4 regions of the Yinghuangia aomiensis genome follow, and region 3 is predicted to be linked to each of the others. Evidence: riboswitches for the same ligand, from Rfam matches in the RefSeq annotation. Region 3 holds a riboswitch; each other region holds the start of a gene.
What was found. A riboswitch is a leader RNA that binds a small molecule or an ion and turns the genes downstream of it on or off. The one in region 3 is predicted to bind cobalamin.

Region 1 (3,264 bases), on a different contig from region 3:
GGCCAGGCGGACCCCGTCGGGCGTTTCGACGTCGAAGCGGCGGGCGCCGGGCAGGTCGTGCAGCGCGCTCACGCGGCGGCCTCCTCGGTGACGGCGGACAGGTCGGCGGCGGTGCCGGCGGGAGCCGGGAATCCGGCCCCGGTGCCGGTGAGTTCGGCCCCGTACAGGCCGCGGTCGGCCCAACGGTGCACGTGCGGGAGGTCGTCGTCGAGCCAGTACGCGTCGCCGTCCTCGGTCACCACCAGCAGTTCCTCGAACTTGGCGCCGACGCCGCGGAATCCGAGGTGTGGTTCGACCGCCCAGAGGCCGGGTGTGGCCGGGTGGCCGGAGCTTTTGCGCGGGTTCCACAGCGGCGACCAGCCCTCGCGGTGGCCGCGGATGCCGTCCTTGAGCAGGCCGCGCAGGGCGTTCTGCCCGAAGCCGAAGGCGTGCGGGCGCAGCCGGGCGTCGGCGACCTTGCCGACGCGGTGCGCGATGACGCCGAACGGGTAGGCGCGGTGCCGGTTCTCGTAGCCCTGGCGGGCCATCAGGGCGTCGACGTCGAGGTAGATCTGGCGTAGGGTGCGGCCGGCGCGGACGGCCTCGACGATGAAGGCGCGGTGGGTGGCCAGGTCGTCGAGGAGCCGGTCGACGACCGGGTTGGGGCCGAGGGAGCTGGCGTACCCGATGTCGGCGGTGTAGCCGTTGTGGACGGGTGCGGCGTCGAGGATGAACGGCATGCCTTCGGTGAGCCGCAGGTTCGTGGGGAAGAACTGCAGCGGCACCTTGAAGCCGGTGAACGCGGTGCGGTCGCCGAACCAGGCGAACGGCAGGTGCAGCCAGTCGCGGACGCCGCGGTCGGTGAGCCACCGCCGCATCATCGCCGCGGCCTCGCGCTCGGTGGTGCCCGGGCGCAGTTCGGCCGCGACCGCTTCGGCGCAGTCGTACGCGAGGCGCTGGACGGCGCGGTAGCCGTCGATGCCGGCGCCGGTCGTGCCGGCCGGTGCATCCGTGAGCGGGGTCGCCATGCGGGACCGCCTTCCCGGGGGTCGGGCTGTGGGGGACGAAAGTGAGGCGCAGAAAGGGAGGAGCATCGGGTGTTACCCCGGGTAACATACCCGGGAGTAGTCCCGGGCGGAAGACCCTTCCCGAGAGGCCGACCTTCGCGACACGCCGGACACAACCACTAGGGGTCGCACGCGGCCTCACCCACTACATATATGCTCCTGCTCGCAGCTGGTTCGCCCGCTCCAAGCAGTCGGAGCGGGCGGCGAAAAGGAACTGATGCCCCGTCAGGTGGCATTTGCGCCTTGGGAAGAGGGAACCCGGTGCGAAACCGGGACTGCCCCCGCAGCGGTGAGCGGGAACGACCGCCGTCACCAAGCACTCCGGGCCCGCGCCCGGGGGAAGCGACGGCCACTAGGACCTCCGTACCCCGGCACACCTCCGTGTGCCGCAGTCCGGCATGCCCGCAAGTCCGAAGACCTGCCAGCCGCCCGTACGCGCCGCACTGTCCGCGAGCGCGCACGGTGGTCACCGCACGTTCAAGCTCGCGAGGAGAGAGCCCCGTGACCGTCATGGACAGCGCGATTCCGCGCGCCCAGACTCGCCCGGCCGAAACCGGCACGCCGCACAACCCCGGTCCGCAGACCGGCACCGCACCCGACGCCGGGCCCAAGGCCGACGCGCTGCACGCCGCCGTCCGCGCCCTCGCGGCCGACCTGTCCGACACCGACCCCGCCCGGGTCGCCGACCGCGCCCTCGCCGGCCTCCACGCGGGCGGCACCGCCGCCGACCTCGACGCCCTCGCGGTCCGCACCGCCGCCGAACTCATCGCCGAGGAACCCGAGTACTCGCGTCTCGCCGCGCGCCTCCTGGCCCGCACCATCGCGGCCGAAACCGCCGCGCACGGCATCACCGCCTTCAGTGACGGCATCGCCCTCGGCCACCGCGAAGGCCTCATCGGCGACACCACCGCCGACTTCGTCGCCGCGAACGCCGCCGCCCTCGACGCCGCCGTCGACACCGCCAACGCCGAGGGCGCCGACCGCCGCTTCGAGTACTTCGGCCTGCGCACCGTCTACGACCGCTACCTGCTGCGCCACCCTGTGCACCGCACCGTCGTGGAGACCCCGCAGCACTTCCTCCTGCGCGTCGCCTGCGGCCTCTCGCGCACCGCCGAGGAAGCGATCGCCTTCTACCGCCTCATGTCGTCGCTGGCCTACCTGCCCAGCTCGCCGACGCTGTTCAACTCCGGCACCCGCCACACCCAGATGTCGTCCTGCTACCTGCTCGACTCACCGCAGGACAACCTCGAATCCATCTACGACATGTACGGCCGCATCGCCCGCCTGTCGAAGTTCGCCGGCGGCATCGGCGTCGCCTGGACCCGCGTCCGCTCCCGCGGCGCGCTCATCCGCGGCACCAACGGCCACTCCAACGGCATCGTCCCGTGGCTCAACACCCTCGACGCGTCCGTCCAGGCGGTCAACCAGGGCGGCCGCCGCAAGGGCGCCGCCTGCGTCTACCTCGAACCGTGGCACCCCGACGTCCTGGAGTTCCTCGAACTCCGCGACAACACCGGCGAGGAAGCCCGCCGCACCCACAACCTCAACCTGGCCAACTGGATCCCCGACCTGTTCATGCGCCGCGTCGAGGAAGACGGCGTCTGGTCGCTCTTCGACCCGAACGAGCTGCCCGAACTCCCCGACCTGTGGGGCCCGGCCTTCGACGCCGTCTACGAACAGGCCGAACGCGACGGCCGCTACGTCCGCCAACTCCCGGCCCGCGAGCTGTACGCCCGCATGATGCGCACCCTCGCGCAGACCGGCAACGGCTGGATGACCTTCAAGGACGCCGCCAACCGCACCTGCAACCAGGCCGCCGAACCCGGCAACGTCGTCCACCTGTCGAATCTCTGCACGGAGATCCTCGAGGTGACCAGCGACGGCGAAACCGCCGTCTGCAACCTCGGCTCCGTCCAGCTCGGCGCGCACGTCGCCGACGGCGGCCTGGACTGGGACAAGCTCCGCGCCACCGTCCGCACCGCGGTCACCTTCCTCGACCGCGTCATCGACATCAACTACTACCCGACCGGGCAGGCCGCCGCGTCCAACCCGCGCTGGCGCCCCGTCGGCCTCGGCGTCATGGGCCTCCAGGACGTCTTCTTCCGCCTCGGCCTGCCCTTCGACTCCGCCGAAGCCCGGGAAATCTCCACGCGCATCGCCGAAGAGATCTACCTGACCGCGCTGGAAACCTCCTGCGACCTCGCCGCCGCGGCAGGCC
Region 2 (3,264 bases), on a different contig from region 3:
AGGCCACCGGCCGGAAGACCTGCGCCGCGAGTGGACCGCGGGCCTGAATGCCGGGCTGACGCGCCTCGGCTTCCCCACCGTCGACCCGGCCGACGTCTTCTTCCCCTTCTACGGCGACCTCCTGGCCGCCGCGCTGCGCACGCAGGAGTCGGTCCCGGCCGGTTTCGACCTGGTCGCCGACGACCCCGCGGCCGCGGCCGCCCCCGCGTCGCCGTCGGCGCGCGACCTCTACGAGCGCATGCTCGGCCAGGCCGCCGAGCAGGCGGGCATGCCCGTGGAGAGCGCCGCCCAGGAGGACGAGGGCTTCGCGCTCGGCACGGTCGTCCGGGTGACCCGCAAGCCCCTGGACTGGCTGGCCCGCCACTCCGGCGTCGACCGCCTGGTGGTCGCCGCCGCGTTCCGCGACGTCGCGGTGTTCCTGGACGACGCCCGCGTCCGCGACGAAGTCCTGGCCTGCGTACGCGACACCGTGCCCGCCTCCGGCGGCATCGTCCTGGTGGCGCACAGCCTGGGCACCGTGGTCGGCATGGACCTCCTCGCGGGCCTCGGCGGCGGACCGACGGTGACCGGCCTGGTGACGGTGGGCGCGCCGCTGGGCCTGGACACCGTGTACGCGCGGCTGGCGACCGCGGGGCCGCACCTGCCGTCCCGTGTGCCGCGGTGGTTCAACGGTTGGGCGCCCGCCGACGGCGTCGCGATCGGCTGCCCGTTACGCGGCACGTGGACCGGGCTGAGCACGGAATGCTCGGTGGACAATCCCCGCGACCGGGCGCACGACATCGACGCCTACTTGTCGCAGCCCGAAGTCGCGGGTGCCATCGCCGCGTTGCTGGGGCTCACACCCCGTTGAAGGCCCACGGAGCGTTCACTGAACGCCCGAGGGGCGCCAGGCCGGCTGCCTGGCGCCCCTCGCACGACCGCTGTCAGGCAGCCAGCGCCACCCGCGGCCGTTCGACGACCTTGCCCGCGAGAACGCCGAACAGGACGCCGAACGTGGTCCACAGCACCGCCTGGACGCCCAGGGCGGCCATGCGGAACCGCCACAGCACACTGGCGGAGAAGCCCTCCGGGACGGCGTCCGCGGCGGGCAGGGCGAGGGCGATCAACGCCATGGCGACGACGTAGGCCGCGATCGCCGCGAGGACGGCGTTGCCCGTCCCCCACCGCGGCGCGAACTGCCGTGCCAGATAAGCCGCGCCGACGGCGACGGCGATGCTGATCGCGATGATCCCGAAGTAGGAGACCGTGCGTTCCGTGAGCGTGTCGGGGTCGCCGACCGCGGGCGGTTGCGCGGGGTACTTCAGGAAGGGCACGAGGACGACGGCGACGAAGCCGACGGCGGCGACGATCCCGGCGGTGGCGCGGGCGCCGTAGGGTCCGAGTCGGCCGTAGGCGAGCGCGAACACGAGGGCGAAGAGCCCGCCGATCGCGATCCCGTACACGGTGACCCCGGTGAGCAGGCCGGCGGTGCTTTGCACGGCGCGGCTGACCGGTTCGGATTCGTCGTGTCCGCCCGCATGCCCCTGGGCGGCGTGGTCGTGGGCGGACTGGTGCTCTTCGAAAGCGATGGCGTGGCGGACTTCGGGTTCTCCGAAGACCCACGCGAACACCCAGGCGAGGAGGCCGGCCGCGACACCGGTGAGCATGCCGCGGACCAGCAGGTTGCGCATCATCAGGCGGTTCCCCGGGGCCGTCAGTGGCAGGGGAACGCGAGCAGGTGCCGGCCGTCGTGCACGAACTCGTGCACGCCGTTTCCGGAGAAGATCGCCAGTGCGCCCTGCTCGGCGCCGACGAAGTAGATGAGGAAGAGCATCACAGCCCCCATGAAGGCCGCCCAGGGCAGCACTTCGCGCACCGGAATGCGCACGGGGACGGGTTCGGCATGGGGAGTGGGGATGGCAGCCGTGGCCATGGTTCCTCCTTCGGGGCACGCGCCCGCTGGTGGTGCGCGACGTGGAGGGTCTGACTGACGGCTGGTCACGGTGCCCGCGTTGCCGGGGCTCGTGCCATACCGATCACAGTGGCGCGTCCGCGCCGGATTCCCACCGGCTTCCCCACAGCATCGCGATGTCGTTCGCACCGTAGGGGTTCGGGCTACATGTCGTCAATAACAGCGCGTGCTCGACGACATGCGGCCCGACGCCCCCCTACCGGTGCGGCGACGGAAGTTGCCTCAGGATTGCGCGAGTTGGTCGGCGAGGGCGCGCAACGCCAGTTGGTACGAGCCGATACCGAAGCCGGCGATCGTGCCGGTGGCGACGGCGGCGACGACGCTGGTGTGCCGGAACTCCTCGCGGGCGTACGGGTTGGAGATGTGCACCTCGATGAGCGGCGCGGTGCGTTGCGCGATGGCGTCGCGCAGGCCGTACGAGTAGTGCGTGAACGCGCCGGGGTTGATCACGACGGGAGTGCGCGCGTCGGCGGCGTCGTGGATCCAGCGGATCATTTCGCCTTCGTCGTTGGTCTCCCGGACCTCGACGGCGAACCCGAGTTCGACGCCGGTCTTCTCGCAGGCGGCGACGAGGCCGGCGTACGAGGTGGAGCCGTACACGTCGGGCTCGCGGCTGCCGAGGCGGCCGAGGTTGGGGCCGTTGAGGACGAGGACGCGGGTGGGGGCGGTCACGAGCGCGCCACCTCGCCGTACGCGGCGGCCAGCATGGCCGGGTCGGGCGCTTCGAGGATGGCGGGCTTGGCCAGGCCGTCGAGGACGACGAAGCGGAGCCTGTCGGCGCGCGACTTCTTGTCGATGCGCATGCTGTCGAGGAGCTTGGGCCAGGCGTCGCCGCGGTAGGTGAGCGGCAGGCCCAGGGCCTCCAGGACGGTCTTGTGCCGGTCGGCGGTGGCATCGTCGAGGCGGCCGGCGAGGCGGCCGAGTTCGGCGGCGTAGACCATGCCGACGCTGACGGCGGCGCCGTGCCGCCACTTGTAGCGCTCGGCCTTCTCGATGGCGTGGCCGAGGGTGTGGCCGTAGTTGAGGAACTCGCGGGTGCCGGATTCCTTGAGGTCGTTGGTGACGACGTCGGCCTTGACCCGGATGGCGCGTTCGATGAGTTCGGCGGTGTGCGGGCCCGCATGGGTGCGCGCCCCGGCCGGGTCGGACTCGATGAGGTCGAGGATCACCGGGTCGGCGATGAAACCGGCCTTGACGACCTCGGCGAGCCCGCTGATGTAGTCGTTGGCGGGCAGCGTTTCCAGGGTCGCGAGGTCGGCGAGGACGCCGGCCGGCGGGTGGAACGCGCCGACGAGGTTCTTGCCTTCGGCGGT
Region 3 (3,264 bases):
CTGCGCGGGACCGACGCCGAGTGGCGCGCGTGGGCCGCCGAGAAGTTGCGGGTCACCACCGCCAAGGCCGCCGCCGCCGACGCCAAGAAGCGGGCGAAGACCGCGTCGGGGGACGAGCCGCTGCCTCAGCCGAAGATCTCGCTGATGGCGTGCGACCGGCGCACGCTCACCGCCGACGACGTCGCCGCCCTCGCCCGTCCGCTGGGGTGGCATGTCACGAGCGAGGACGGCAACCGGGGAATCTGGCTGTCCCGCGACGCGGCCTGACGCCGGGGGTCGGACGCAGCAGGGACAGGGACAGGGACAGGGACAGGGCAACCAGACCACACGCAGGTCGGATCCGTTGGCTTCAAACCGACTTCACGTGAAAGCGATGCGGACTACCGCCACTTCGTGGAGACGTCCGATACCGAGGGCCGCATGGCGGCCATCGGAAAGGCCTTGGAAGGGCTGACGGGGATGGCGGAGTCGCGCATGAGCGGCGTTCCGACGTACACGGTCGTCCGGGAGGTCGGGCCGGGGCCGGAGGGTCCGGCGGCCTAGGCTTCTCTGACGACGGCGCCGCCACCGCGGGGCCACCGCCGGAAAACAGAGCCACATCGAGTCAGCCCGAGCCAGGGGGAATCGTGACGTCGGAAGCCGCCCCGGTGCATGCCGCCGGTGATCTGCTGGCCGGCGTGCTGCCGCCGGACGTGGTGGCCGTCGCATGCTTCGACGACCCGCCCGGGACGGTGCTGTTCCCCGAGGAGGAAGCCGCGATCGCCCGCGCCGTCGACAAGCGGCGGCGGGAGTTCACGACGGTACGCCGGTGCGCCCGGGAGGCGTTCGCCCTCCTGGGCGTGCCGGCGGCGCCGCTGCTGCCCGGCGAGCGCGGGGCCCCGGCCTGGCCGGACGGGCTGGTCGGCAGCATGACGCACTGCGCGGGGTATCGGGCCGCGGCGGTCGCACCGGCCGCCCGGATCCGCACGCTCGGCATCGACGCCGAGGAGGCGGCACCGCTGCCCGGCGGCGTCCTCGGCTCGGTCTCCTCCCCCGGCGAGCGCACCGCGCTCGCCGGGTTGGCCGCGGGCGTGCCGGGAGTCCCCTGGGACCGCCTGCTCTTCAGCGCCAAGGAAGCCGTCTACAAGGCCTGGTTCCCCCTCACCCGCCGCTGGCTCGGCTTCGAGGACGCCGAGGTGCGGTTCGACCCGGCCGCCGGGACCTTCCACGCCCGTTTGCTGCCCGACGACCGCCCCGCGGGCCTGGACGGGTTCACGGGGCGGTGGGCGGTCGCCGGCGGCATCGTCGTCACCGCGATCGCCGTGCGCGCCGACTGACGTTCCCCGCGGCACGGCACCAATGGCAACCTCGTAGAACCCGAGTGGCTCGTCGGCCGGATCCCGGAGATGGTCCCGCCGACGAGGCCACGTGCGCATGCACCGTGCGCCGCCCCGGCACTCCCCCCGCGTCGCCTGGGCACCGCGGCGTGCGATGCTACGGGCGCAAGGCGACGGCGGCCCGAGGAAACCGGTGCGAATCCGGTGCGGTCCCGCCACTGTGATCGGGGAGCGAATCCCGCGACGGCCACGGCCCCACCCAGGGGTTGGAAGGCCGGGACGAGCGTTGATCCGAGAGCCAGGAGACTCACGTCGTCGCCTCCCTCGACAACCCGGGGCGGATTTCCCCGAGAGAGGCCGGTGATTCGCCGTGTCTGTTGTGCCGCGCCCGAACGTCCCCCGTACGACGGGGGTTTCCCGATGAGCAGCGCAACACCCGCCACCGGTGGATGGCGTGGCGCGGTGGGGTCGCTGGACCGGGCCGAGTGGCTGCGGTTGGCCGCGATGGCGGGCGTCGTCGTCGGGCTTCACGTCGTCGGCTGGTTCGTGCTCGTGGTGCTCGTCGCCCCCGAGCATTACAGCGTCGGCACCAAGACGTTCGGCATCGGCATCGGCGTCACCGCGTACACGTTGGGCATGCGGCACGCGTTCGACGCCGACCACATCGCGGCGATCGACAACACCACCCGCAAACTGATGCACGACGGCAAGCGGCCGCTGTCGGTGGGGTTCTGGTTCTCGCTGGGGCACTCGTCGGTGGTGTTCGGCCTGGCGCTGCTGCTGTCGCTCGGCATCAAGGTGTTCGTCGGACCGCTGGCGGACGACTCCACCCTGCACGACGTCACCGGGGTCGTCGGCACCGGGATATCCGGCACCTTCCTGTACGTCATCGCGATCGTCAACATCGTGATCCTGGTGGGTATTTGGAAGGTCTTCCGGACGATGCGCGGCGGCAGTTACGACGAAGCCGCGCTCGAAGACCGGTTGAACAACCGGGGCTTCATGAACCGGCTGCTCGGCGGGGTGATGAAGTCGATCACCAAGCCGTGGCAGATGTTCCCGGTCGGCCTGCTCTTCGGCCTCGGCTTCGAGACCGCCACCGAGGTGTCGCTGCTGGTGCTGGCCGGCTCCGGCTCCGCGTCCGGGCTGCCGTGGTACGCGATCCTGTGCCTGCCGGTGCTGTTCGCCGCCGGGATGACGCTGTTGGACACGATCGACGGCACGTTCATGAACTTCGCCTACGGCTGGGCGTTCTCCAAGCCGGTGCGGAAGGTCTACTACAACCTCACCATCACGGCGCTGTCCGTCGCCGTCGCGCTGATCATCGGCAGCGTCGAGATCCTCGCCCTGCTCGCCGACCGCTTCGACCTGCACGGCCCGTTCTGGGACCGGGTGAGCGGGGTGGACCTCAACCTCGTCGGCTACGCGATCGTGGGGCTCTTCTTCGCCACCTGGGCGGTCGCGGTCGCGGTGTGGCGCTTCGGCCGGATCGAGGAGAAGTGGACGCAGGGGCTTCGCACCGCACCCGCGGCGGACGGGGGCGCGGCCGACCCGATCGGCGCCGTCGACCCGATCGGCACGGTCGATTCAAGCGAGGACCAAGGGACGGTCAAGCAATGTTAGGGGCCGAATCCTGACGTGATCTTGACGCCCGGACGGGGGTTCCCGACGCTCCTCCGTGTGTACGTTCGACGTCGCGCAGCCGCCGGTCGGCGGCGTGGGCTCCCGGACCCGCCGGACCCGCACGCTCGACAGGAGATCCGCCACCGCCATGTCCGCGCCCGCCATACCCAGCTGTGGACGGAAGGCAACCCGCTCGCCGACTTCCTGCGGTTCTTCCTCTTCGGACAAGGCGAAGTCGCCCCGGTGACCCGCGAAGTGCTCCGCGAGGCGGAGCCCGACCCGTCCCGCCGCCCGCACGTCCACGTCGGCTGACCGGGCCCCTGCC
Region 4 (3,264 bases), on a different contig from region 3:
CGCGCGCCGCGGTCCTGGTCGGCTTCGCGGCCCTCGCCGCGGACACCGTCTCCGGCGGCAACATCGCCACGATCGTGATGTTCACCGACCTGGTGTACGCCACCACCCTTTACGGTCCGCTGCCGTGGGCGCGCCGCATGACCCCGACCGCGCTCGTCCTCTCCCTCACCGCCACCATCGTCGCGCTCGGCATCATGCGGCAGCCCCAGGCGCTGCTGATCGGCGTCTTCGCCGGGCTGATCACGCTGGCGCCCGCGTCGACCGCGTGGATCATCCGCACCCACCGCGACGAAGCCGCCGCCGAGCGCCTGCGGGCCGAACAGACCGCGCTGCTCGCCGAGTTGGACCGCCGTGCCGCGGTCTCCGAGGAACGCGCGCGGATGGCCCGCGAGTTGCACGACGTGGTCGCCAATCACCTGTCCGCGATCGCGATCCACTCCACTGCGGCGATGTCCGTCGCGGCCGGCGACCCGGACGCCACCAAGCAGGCGCTCGGCATCATCCGGGAGAGCAGCGTGCAGGGCCTTGCCGAGATGCGCCGCCTCATCGGGCTGCTGCGTGACGGCGGCGGGGGCGAGACCGGGTTCGAGGAGTCCGCGGCGGTGCCGCGGCTGGACTCGCTCGACGCGATGATCGGGCGGGCCGAGCGCAGCGGCTCGGCCGACGGGTTCACCTTCGTCCTCGACGACACGCGTCCGGCCGGGACGGTGCTGCCCGCACCGGTCGAACTGGCCGCGTACCGCATCGTCCAGGAGTCGCTGACGAACGCGATGAAGCATGCCGCGCCCGGTCCGGTCATCGTGCGCGTGCGGCACACCCGCGGCTGCCTCGTCGTCGCGGTGGAAAGCACCTACGTCGCCGCCCCGGACGGGCCGCGGGCCCCCGGCGCAGGTGCCGGCCTGGTCGGCATGCGGGAACGCACCGCGCTGCTCAGCGGCCGCTTCGAGGCGGGACCGCACGACGGGCTGTGGCGGGTACGCGCCGAACTGCCGTGCAAGGCCGAGCAGCGCGACGCCGCCCGCGCGCCGCGCGCTGCCCGGGAGGCCCGGGAGGCCGCGTCGTGATCCGGGTCGTCGTCGCCGAGGACCAGGGCGCCGTGCGCGCCGGACTCGTGATGATCCTGCGGGCCGCCGACGGCATCGAGGTGGTCGGCGAGGCCGCGGACGGCGAGGAGGCCGTCGCGCTGGCCCGCGAACTGCGGCCCGATGTGGTCGTGATGGACGTGCAGATGCCGCGGCTCGACGGCGTCGCCGCGACCCGCGCGGTGGTGGCCGAACACTTGGCCGACGTGCTGGTGCTCACCACGTTCGACCTGGACGAATACGTGTTCGGGGCGCTGCGTGCGGGCGCCGCCGGATTCCTGCTCAAGGACGCGGAGGCCGCGGTGCTCACCGAGGCCGTGCGTACCGTGGCCCGCGGCGAAGGCATCATCGCGCCCGCCGTCACCCGCCGCCTCATCGCCGAATTCGCCGCGCCGCGTCCGCGCGGCCCCGCCGAACCGCCCGAGGCGCTCGCCGCGCTCACCCCGCGGGAGCGCGAGGTCCTCGCCTGCCTCGGCCGCGGCCTCTCCAACCAGGAGATCGCGGTGCACCTGGACATGGCCGAGGCCACCACCAAGACGCACGTCAGCCGGATCCTGCCGAAGCTCGGGGTGCGCAGCCGGGCCCAGGCCGCGGTGCTCGCCCACGAGTGGGGGCTCTGCGAGCCAACCGGATAGCAGCCCCCGCGAGGCCCTCCGGGGAACGTGGCAAATCCCTCGATTGGGGGAACTTGCAGCGCGACCGGCCGCTAGGCGATGCTGAGCGGGCGCCGGCGTCGCCGGTGTGGGGAGGGCGCAGTCAGGAACCCGGTGCGAATCCGGGACGGTCCCGCCACTGTGACCCGCCGCAGCATGCGGCGGGGAGTCAGGAACTGCGCGCCCGGACCCGATTGTCCGATGGGGCGAGGACCCCGGAGAGGCGCGCGCTGTGGCGACTTCGTCCTGCCGTCCGACCTGCACGCACGTATACGCACCGGCCGCATCCGCATCCGCGACCCGGCGCGGCGACGCGAAGGCGCGGTCGGCCCGGTGATCCTCCTCCTCTCCACCTCCGACACCGACCTCCTCAGCGCCAAGGCGAGCGACGGCGCATGGCGCCTCGCCAACCCGGCCCGCACGACCGCGGCCGACCTGCCCGCGCTGGTGGACGGCACCGACCTCGTCGTCGTCCGCCTCCTCGGCGGCCGCCGCGCCTGGGAGGAAGGCCTCGACGCCCTCCTCGCCGGGCCCCGCCCGGTCGTCGTGGTCTCCGGCGAACAAGCCGCCGACGCCGCCCTCATGGAACTGGCGACGGTGCCCGCCGGGGTGAGCGCGCAAGCCCACGCGTACCTCGCGCAGGGCGGCGCGGACAACCTGACGAACCTCCACCGGTTCCTCTCCGACACGCTGCTCCTCACCGGCCACGGCTTCGAACCGCCCGCCGAAGTCCCCACCTGGGGACGTCTGGAGCGGGAATCGCGCAACCCGGACGCGCCCGCCGTCGGCGTGCTCTACTACCGCGCCCACCACCTGGCCGGGAACACCGCCTTCGTCGGCACCCTGTGCGACGCCATCGAGAACGCGGGCGGCCGCGCCGTACCGGTCTGGTGCGCGTCGCTGCGCGGCGCCGACCCGGCGCTGTTCGAGGCGATCGCCGAGGTCGACGCGCTGCTCGTCACCGTGCTCGCGGCGGGCGGCGCACGCCCCGCCGAGGTGTCCGCGGGCGGCGACGACGAAGCCTGGGACGTCGGCGCGCTCGCCGCCCTCGACATCACCGTGCTCCAGGCCCTGAGCCTCACCACCAGCCGCGCCGAATGGGAAGCCGGCGACGCGGGCCTCTCGCCGATGGACGCCGCCACCCAGGTCGCCGTGCCGGAGTTCGACGGCCGCCTCATCACCGTGCCGTTCTCCTTCAAGGAGACCGGCGCCGACGGCCTCACCTTCTACGCCGCCGACCCGGAACGCGCCGCCCGCGTCGCCGGGATCGCCGTCCGGCACGCCGCGCTGCGGCATGTGCCGCCCGCGGAACGGCGCATCGGCGTCGTGCTGTCCGCGTACCCGACCAAGCACGCCCGCATCGGCAACGCCGTCGGCCTCGACACCCCCGCCAGCGCCGTCGCCCTGCTGCGCGCGATGCGCGACGCCGGCTACGACGTCGGTCCCGCGGCCGGCCCCGACGCGCTGCCCGGCCTGGAACCCGCGGACGGCGACGCGCTGATCCACGCGCTCATCGCGGCCGGCGGACA

Region 1: another riboswitch for cobalamin. It lies ahead of ABEA93_RS22250 (ribonucleoside-diphosphate reductase subunit alpha); the one in region 3 lies ahead of nicT (Nickel transporter NicT).
Region 2: another riboswitch for cobalamin. It lies ahead of ABEA93_RS24500 (CbtB domain-containing protein); the one in region 3 lies ahead of nicT (Nickel transporter NicT).
Region 4: another riboswitch for cobalamin. It lies ahead of cobN (cobaltochelatase subunit CobN); the one in region 3 lies ahead of nicT (Nickel transporter NicT).

The regions. Positions count from the first base shown of each region.
Region 1 is NZ_BAABHS010000016.1:22,689-25,952, forward strand. It holds gene ABEA93_RS22240 (SDR family oxidoreductase) at 1-72, opposite strand, end outside; gene ABEA93_RS22245 (M24 family metallopeptidase) at 69-1,007, opposite strand; cobalamin riboswitch at 1,257-1,486, shown strand; gene ABEA93_RS22250 (ribonucleoside-diphosphate reductase subunit alpha) at 1,557-3,264, shown strand, end outside.
Region 2 is NZ_BAABHS010000018.1:56,832-60,095, reverse strand. It holds gene ABEA93_RS24510 (trypsin-like peptidase domain-containing protein) at 1-850, shown strand, start outside; gene ABEA93_RS24505 (CbtA family protein) at 924-1,673, opposite strand; gene ABEA93_RS24500 (CbtB domain-containing protein) at 1,694-1,912, opposite strand; cobalamin riboswitch at 1,955-2,099, opposite strand; gene aroQ (type II 3-dehydroquinate dehydratase) at 2,174-2,623, opposite strand; gene aroB (3-dehydroquinate synthase) at 2,620-3,264, opposite strand, start outside.
Region 3 is NZ_BAABHS010000017.1:180,012-183,275, forward strand. It holds gene ABEA93_RS24050 (hypothetical protein) at 1-267, shown strand, start outside; gene ABEA93_RS24055 (hypothetical protein) at 394-543, shown strand; gene ABEA93_RS24060 (4'-phosphopantetheinyl transferase family protein) at 666-1,316, shown strand; cobalamin riboswitch at 1,500-1,625, shown strand; gene nicT (Nickel transporter NicT) at 1,737-2,939, shown strand; gene ABEA93_RS24070 (hypothetical protein) at 2,997-3,251, shown strand.
Region 4 is NZ_BAABHS010000006.1:182,458-185,721, reverse strand. It holds gene ABEA93_RS10315 (sensor histidine kinase) at 1-1,064, shown strand, start outside; gene ABEA93_RS10310 (response regulator) at 1,061-1,717, shown strand; cobalamin riboswitch at 1,796-1,935, shown strand; gene cobN (cobaltochelatase subunit CobN) at 2,069-3,264, shown strand, end outside.